Regions from separate parts of the Janthinobacterium sp. FW305-128 genome, predicted to be linked through region 2. Evidence: predicted binding sites of a transcription regulator. Region 2 holds the regulator's gene; the other holds the start of a gene.
The links. Region 2 encodes LexA, which represses DNA repair genes until DNA is damaged. Its sites were predicted from a motif close to ACTGTATNNNNATACAGT; they were not measured.
Positions count from the first base shown of each region.

Region 1: dinB (DNA polymerase IV) is a predicted target of LexA. The motif match lies at 1,010-1,027, and genes of this name have one in related genera.

Region 1 covers NZ_JACYMK010000013.1:109,925-113,708, reverse strand. Annotated here, with positions in the region: gene IGS60_RS24480 (S9 family peptidase) at 1-905, opposite strand, end outside; gene dinB (DNA polymerase IV) at 1,047-2,222, shown strand; gene IGS60_RS24470 (recombination-associated protein RdgC) at 2,341-3,237, shown strand; gene IGS60_RS24465 (TonB-dependent receptor) at 3,372-3,784, opposite strand, start outside.
Region 2 covers NZ_JACYMK010000008.1:257,487-261,270, forward strand. Annotated here, with positions in the region: gene IGS60_RS18245 (cystathionine gamma-synthase family protein) at 1-1,137, shown strand, start outside; gene lexA (transcriptional repressor LexA) at 1,374-2,009, opposite strand; gene rpsF (30S ribosomal protein S6) at 2,285-2,674, shown strand; gene priB (primosomal replication protein N) at 2,695-2,994, shown strand; gene rpsR (30S ribosomal protein S18) at 3,020-3,310, shown strand; gene rplI (50S ribosomal protein L9) at 3,338-3,784, shown strand, end outside.

The DNA.
Region 1 (3,784 bases), on a different contig from region 2:
TGGCCTTTTTCGCGTTTCAGTACGCTCTGGAAACTGCCTTGCGGCTTGTTCGTTGGCAACAGCAGCACTTCGCTCGTATCCGTGCTGCGCGCCGTGAGCACAAAGTAGCGCTGGTCGCGCGTGCGGCTCACGCCGATGGCGAATTGCTCTACCGGCTCTTGATAGACCTGCTGCGGCATGCCGCCCAAGGCCAGGCGGAACAAGCGGTCAGCGCGCTTGGTGGTGGCGTCTTCCTGCGTGAGCATCAGGGTGGCGTTGTCGGCCGCCCAGGCCAGGGATGTGACGCGCGGCATGCTGTCGCCCAGCAACTTGCCTGTCTTCAAATCCTTGACATGCAGCGCGTACTGGCGGAAACCCGTCGTGTCGGTGGTGTAGGCCAGCAATTGTTCGTTCGGGCTGATGGCAAACGCGCGCACGGCAAAAAATTTGTGGCCTTCGGCCAGTTGATTCTGATCCAGCAAGATTTCTTCAAGCGCCTGCGCATCGTAGGCGCCGCTGGTGCCGACGGGGCGGCGGCAGTGAATCGGATACTGCTTGCCCGCTTCCGTGCGCGTGTAATAGTAGAAATTGCCCTGGCGCGCAGGCACGGACAGGTCCACTTCCTGCATGCGTCCCTTGATTTCCGCAGTCAGCTTGTCGGCCAGCGGCTGGATCGGGGCCGTGACGGCCGCCGTATAGGCGTTTTCCGCATTCAGGTAGTCGATCACGGCAGGATCGGTCTTCTTTTGCAGCCAGCGGTAGTCGTCCGTAACCACGGTGCCGTGGCGCGTTTCCTGCCAGGCCGTCTTGGCGGCGACCGGCGCGGTGGCGGCGGCATCGGCGGCCAGCGCGGATGCCGCCAGCGTGGACAGCAGGATGGATGAGCAGACGGCCAGGCGGCGCAAAGCTTGATGTGCTGTAGACAAGGCAACTCCTTTTATAGTCGTGTCAGGATTGTAATCTTGCTATTGAGAAAAGCAACTGCGGAGCGCGTGCGTTTCAACTTGCATCCATGGGCATTTCCAGCGATACTGTATATAACTACAGTATTCCGCCGCGAGGTGTCCTTGACCACATCTGCCCCTACATTGCCTGAACCGCGCCGCTGGATAGCCCATCTGGACATGGATGCCTTTTTCGCCTCCGTGGAACTGTTGAAATATCCGGAATTGCGCGGCGAAGCCGTCGTCATCGGCGGCGGCCGGCTGCAGCAACCCCTGTTGCAGGAAGACGGCACGCGGCAATTCGCGCGCATGCGCGACTACGTGGGGCGCGGCGTCGTCACCACGTCGACCTATGCGGCGCGCAAGTTTGGCGTGTTTTCCGCCATGGGCATCATGAAGGCGGCGAAACTGGCGCCCGACAGCATCCTGCTGCCGGCCGATTTCGAGGCTTACCGCGAGTATTCGGCCCGCTTCAAGCAGGCCGTGGCCCAGCTGTGCCCCATCATCCAGAACGTGGGCATCGATGAAATCTATGTCGACCTGACCGAATACGGCGAGCAGGCGCCGGCCATGGCGGCGCGACTGAAGGCGGCCGTGTTCGAGGCGACGGGCCTGTCGTGCTCGATCGGCCTGGCGCCGAACAAATTGCTGGCAAAAATCTGTTCCGATCTGGAAAAGCCCGACGGGCTCACCATTTTGTCGCCCGAGGATGTGGAAACGCGGGTCTGGCCCTTGCCGGCGAAAAAGATCAATGGCATCGGCCCGAAAGCCACGGCCAAGCTGGAAGCGCTGGGCATTATCACCATCGGCGAGCTGGCGCGGGCCGACATGGCCATGCTGCGCACGCAGTTCGGCGACCTGTACACGGGCTGGCTGCGCCAGGCGGCGCTGGGCATCGACGAGCGGCCCGTGCAGACGAGCCGGGAAACCAAGTCCGTCAGCCGCGAAACGACGTTCGAGCGCGACTTGCAGGTGGTGCGCGACCGCGCCACGCTGTCGGAAAAGCTGGAAAGCCTGTGCACGCGCGTGGCGGGCGACCTCGACAAGCAGTCGCTGGCGGGGCGCACGGTGGGCATCAAGCTGCGCTTCGAGGATTTCAGCACGGTCACGCGCGACATCACCCTGCCCAGTGCCACGGCGGACGCCGCCGCCATCCTGCGCGCCAGCCGCGACTGCTTGCGGCGCGTGCCATTTGACAAGAAAATCCGCCTGCTGGGCGTGCGCATCTCGACCTTGTCCGATCCGGCCGTCATGACGCGGCAGGCGCCAGCCCAGGCGGAGCTGTTTCCCGCCCTGTAGCGGCATTCCCCATGCATCAACAACACCGCGCCAGTCCGCGCTTTTGACGGCATTCCCGTGTCGAAAGTGTAGAATGGCGTTCCCCTGGCACTACTGAAACAAACGGAAGACAAAAACTATGTGGTTCAAGAATCTTCAGATTTACCGCCTGCCCGCACCGTGGGCTTACACGCCAGAACAACTGGAAGAGGCTTTGTCCTCGAACAAATTTACGCCGGCGACCAGCATGGATCTGATGCGCCAGGGCTGGGATACGCCACGCCCGAACGGCGGCCTGGTCCACGTGGTCAACAAGCAAATGCTGATCTTGCTGGGCACGGAAAAGAAACTGCTGCCGGCCACCGTCATCAACCAGGTGGCCAAGGCCCGCGCCGCCGAGATGGAAGAAGCGCAAGGCTTTGCGCCTGGTAAAAAGGCCATGAAGGAATTGAAGGAACGCGTGGCCGACGAGCTGCTGCCGCGCGCGTTCAGCATCCGCAGCAACGTCTGGACGTGGATCGACCCCGTCAATGGCTGGCTGGTGGTCGATGCCGCCAGCCCGGCGAAGGCCGATGAAGTCATCAAGCTGCTGCTGAAAGCCGTCGACAAACTGCCGCTGGAAAGCCTGCGTGTGCAGCGCTCGCCCGTGGCGGTGATGACGGAGTGGCTGCAGGCGGACGACGCGCCGGCCGGCTTCACGGTCGACATGGATACGGAATTGCGCGCCACGGGCGAGAGCAAGGCCACCGTGCGCTACGTGCGCCACACCCTGGAAGCGGACGATGTGCGCCGCCACATCGCGGCCGGCAAGCAGTGCACGCGCCTGGCCATGACGTGGAACGACAAGATCTCGTTCGTGCTGACGGAGTCCTTGGCCATCAAGAGCGTCAAGCCGCTCGACGTGATCAAGGAAACGGAATCGAGCACGAAGAACGACGAAGAGCGTTTCGACGGCGACGTGATGCTGATGACGGGCGAGCTCTCCAAGCTGATGGCCGACGTGGTCGAAGCATTGGGCGGTGAAGCAACTGCATAAAAGCAGTTGTGCAGGTACGGAAAAGGAGCTGAGGCTCCTTTTTTTTCGCCTGTGCAATTTGCGGGCGCATAAAAAAAGCGCCTTGCACGGTGAAGTGCAAGGCGCTTTCGGACAAGCTAATTCAACACGTCAAATTAGAACTTGTAGTTGCCGGTGACGTAGAACGAACGCATCATCGGATCGGCGTAGCGTGGGTCGAAACCGATCTGGTGGCCCGACGAAGCGCGCAGCGACAGCGGCGGTGCACGGTCGAACAGGTTTTTGATGCCTGCGCGGATCGTGGTTTGCTTGTCAAAGGCGAAACGTGCTTGCCAGTCGAACGTCGTGTACGACGGTACTTGCAGGCGGAAGTTTTTCTCTTCTTTTTGGGTCGCCAGGTTGTACACGGTAGCGGGAGCATCGGTGTAGCCGTTACGGTAGTTGACCGTGACCGTGTTGCTCAGGCGGCCCGTGTCCAGGGTCGTCGTCAGCTTCATCAGGTTGCGGAACGTGACTTCGTTGGTGTCGCCGAAGAAGTTCATGTTGCTGGTGAACACATTGTCGCTAC
Region 2 (3,784 bases):
GCGTTTGGTTATGCCGATGCGCGCCAGCTCGCTTCCGTATTCCAGGGCAAGGAACCCGGTTTCCGCTATGGCCGCCAGGGCAACCCCACCGTGTCCGCGCTGGAAGACAAGGTCAACAAGATGGAAGACGGCGTCGCGACCTTGTGCTTCGCCACCGGCATGGGCGCCATCGGCGCCGTGGTGCAGTCGCTGCTGCGCGCGGGCGACCATGTCGTCTCGTCGGCCTTTTTGTTCGGCAATACCAACAGCCTGTGGCAAACGGTGACGGGGCAGGGCATCGCCGTGTCCTTCGTCGACGCCACCGAGGTGGCCAACGTGGCGGCCGCCATCACGCCTGCCACGCGCATCGTGTTCGTGGAAACCATCGCCAATCCGCGCACGCAGATCGCCGACCTGAAAAAAATCGGTGACCTGTGCCGCGAAAAGGGCATCTTGTACATCGTCGACAACACGATGACGACGCCGTATTTGTTCCGCCCGAAAGCCGTGGGCGCGGGCCTCGTGGTCAATGCCTTGACGAAATCCATCGGCGGCCACGGCAATGCGCTGGGCGGCAGCTTGACGGACACGGGCGTGTTCGACTGGACGCAGTATCCGAATATTTTCGAGAACTACAAGAAGGCGGCGCCCGCGCAGTGGGGCATCGCGCAAATCCGCGCCAAGGCCTTGCGCGACTTCGGCGCGTCCCTGGGGCCGGAAGCGGCGCACCATATCGCCGTCGGCGCGGAAACCATGGCCTTGCGCATGGACCGCACCTGCTCGAACGCCCTGGCGCTGGCCACCATGCTGGCCGCCGATCCGAGAGTGGCGGCCGTGCACTACCCGGGCTTGCCGTCGCACCCGCAGCACGCCTTGGCGAGCGACCTGTTCCGCAGCTATGGTTCGCTGTTCAGCTTTGAATTGAAGGATGGCATCGATTGCTTCGATTTCCTCAATCGTTTGAATCTGGCTATTCCCGCGAGCAACCTGGGCGACACGCGCACCCTCGTCATTCCCGTCGCCCACACGATCTTCTATGAGATGGGCGCCGAGCGCCGCGCCAGCATGGGCATCGCCGAATCGCTGATCCGCGTCTCCGTCGGTATCGAGGATGAGGTGGATCTGCTTGAGGATTTCCGCCAAGCACTCGATGTATAAGTCGTCGGACAAATGAAAAGGGCCGCAACAGTCATGCTGTTGCGGCCCTTTGTTCGTGCAGTCGTTTAATGCCAGTTGCGCATCAGTCCCACAGCCAGGCCTTCCAGGGCGAATTCATCTTTCGGCAGCAGTTCGATGACGGAAACTTAGGTGTCAGAACTTAGGTGTCAGGCATGAGAAGGGGCCGCAACTAAAAACTGGGGTCAAACCCGGCGGGTCTGACCCCGGCAGGCAACTTAATGCCAGCTGCGCATGAGTCCGACGGCCAGGCCTTCCAGGGCAAATTCATCTTCCGGCGACACGGTGATGACCTTGAAGTCGGGGTTTTCCGGCAGCAGTTCGATGACGGAACCCGTCTTCTTGTAGCGCTTGACCGTGACTTCGTCGCCGATGCGGGCCACGACGATCTGGCCATTCTTGGCGCTGTCGACCTTTTTGACGGCCAGTAAATCGCCATCCATGATGCCGGCGTCGCGCATGGACCAGCCGCGCACCTTCAGCAGGAAGTCGGGCTTGGCCGAAAACAGGGCGGGGTCCACGTTGTAGCTCGCTTCCAGGTTTTCCTGGGCAAGGATGGGCGAACCGGCGGCCACCCTGCCGATCAGGGGCAGCGACATCAGCAGCGCCGCCGGCACTTTCGATGGCGGCGCTTCAGCTGCCGCGCCGATCAGGCGGATGCCGCGCGAGGTGCCGGGCGAAATCTCGATCGCGCCCTTGCGGGCCAGGGCCTGCAAATGCTCCTCGGCCGCATTGGCCGATTTGAAACCCAGTTCATTGGCAATTTCGGCACGGGTGGGAGGAAAGCCCGTGTTTTCAATCGCGTCCTTGATCAGGTTCAGGATTTGTTCTTGTCGTGCTGTCAGCTTGATCATGAGCGGTGGGTGCATACTAAAATGCTGTCTATATGAACAGTCTGTATTTTTGTACAGTATCGCCCACTATGCAAGGGGATTTCCGTGTTTTCGGCGAATTTCGCAAGAAATACTTGTTCCCGGTCGAAAAGCACGGTGGTCCGCGGGCTTTTCGGGCACTGGCGCAAGCAATGATTGAAACGTTTGCAAAAGGCGGTTATAATCTTCGGCTGACCTTCCCACACCCGTCTTGACGCCGGGGTGGGCGATTATCAATCCGACCTGAAGGAGTTTGCATGCGTCATTATGAAATAGTCTTTATCGTCCATCCGGACCAAAGCGAGCAAGTGCCCGCGATGATCGAACGCTACAAAGCCAGCGTAACCACCCGCGGCGGTTCGGTTCACCGCGTGGAAGATTGGGGCCGCCGTCAAATGGCTTACTCGATCCAAAAGCTGCCTAAAGCACACTACATCTGCCTGAACATCGAATGCGACAACGAGACCCTGGTCGAGTTGGAAACAGCATTCAAATTCAATGATGCCGTGTTGCGTCACCTGACCGTTAAAATGAAGAAAGCTGAAACAGCTCCTTCGCCGATGATGAAATCGGTACAACGCGAAGACGCGGCCAAAAGCCACCGCACCGAAGCACCAGCAGCCGCTCCAGCCGCAGCAGCAGCTTAATTCTTGACCAGGATCGTGCGCTGAACCAGCTACAAGTCACCGCCATCATTGCCGAGCGCGAAATATTGCGCTATACCCCGGCAGGGCTGCCGATTGTGAATGCAGTATTGCAACACAGTTCGCAGCAGATGGAAGCAGGGATTGCCCGTTTGACCGAGTTTGATGTTGCCGCGCTAGCCGCTGGCGAAATTTCAGGCCGGTTCAGCCAGGCAAGCTTGGGCGGGGTGTATCAGTTCACGGGTTTCCTGGCCAGGAAGAGCCGCAACAGCAAGAGTTTGGTGTTTCACATCATTGATTTTAGTGCAGTCAATTCTGACTAGCGCATTTTAGATACAGGAGCCTGACATGGCATTCGGTAAAAAGTTCGACAAAAATAAGCTCAAGCTTAAAGAAAAACGCAAACAGCAAAACCCTTTGTTCAAACGTAAGAAGTTCTGCCGCTTCACGGCAGCTCACGTTGAGCAAGTCGACTACAAAGACGTCGACACGCTGAAAGACTTCGTCCAGGAAAACGGCAAGATCATGCCAGCACGCCTGACCGGTACCAAAGCGCACTACCAGCGCCAAGTCGACACCGCAATCAAGCGCGCTCGCTTCCTCGCGCTGCTGCCATACACCGATCTGCACCACGCTTAATCGGTCAGATATTCCTGGAGAAGAACTATGCAAATCATTCTGTTAGAAAAAGTTGTAAACGTCGGTAACCTCGGCGAAGTCGTCAAAGTCAAAGACGGTTACGCACGTAACTTCCTGATCCCGCAACGCCTGGCACGTCGTGCTACGGCAACCGCTGTGGCTGAATTCGAAGTCAAGCGCGCCGAACTGGAAAAAGCTGCTGCCGCCAAACTGGCCGCATCGCAAGCCCAGGGCGAAAAACTGAGCGGCCTGACCGTTCAAGTTGCTCAAAAAGCTGGCGTCGATGGCCGTCTGTTCGGTTCCGTCACCAACTTCGACATCGCTGAAGCGCTGACCAAGCAAGGTTTTGCTGTTGAAAAAGCACAAATCCGCATGCCTACCGGCCCGCTGAAGATCGTTGGCGAGCACAACGTTTCGGTTGCTCTGCACACCGACGTGGTCGTGGAAGTTGTTATCGCTGTCGTTCCAGACGCG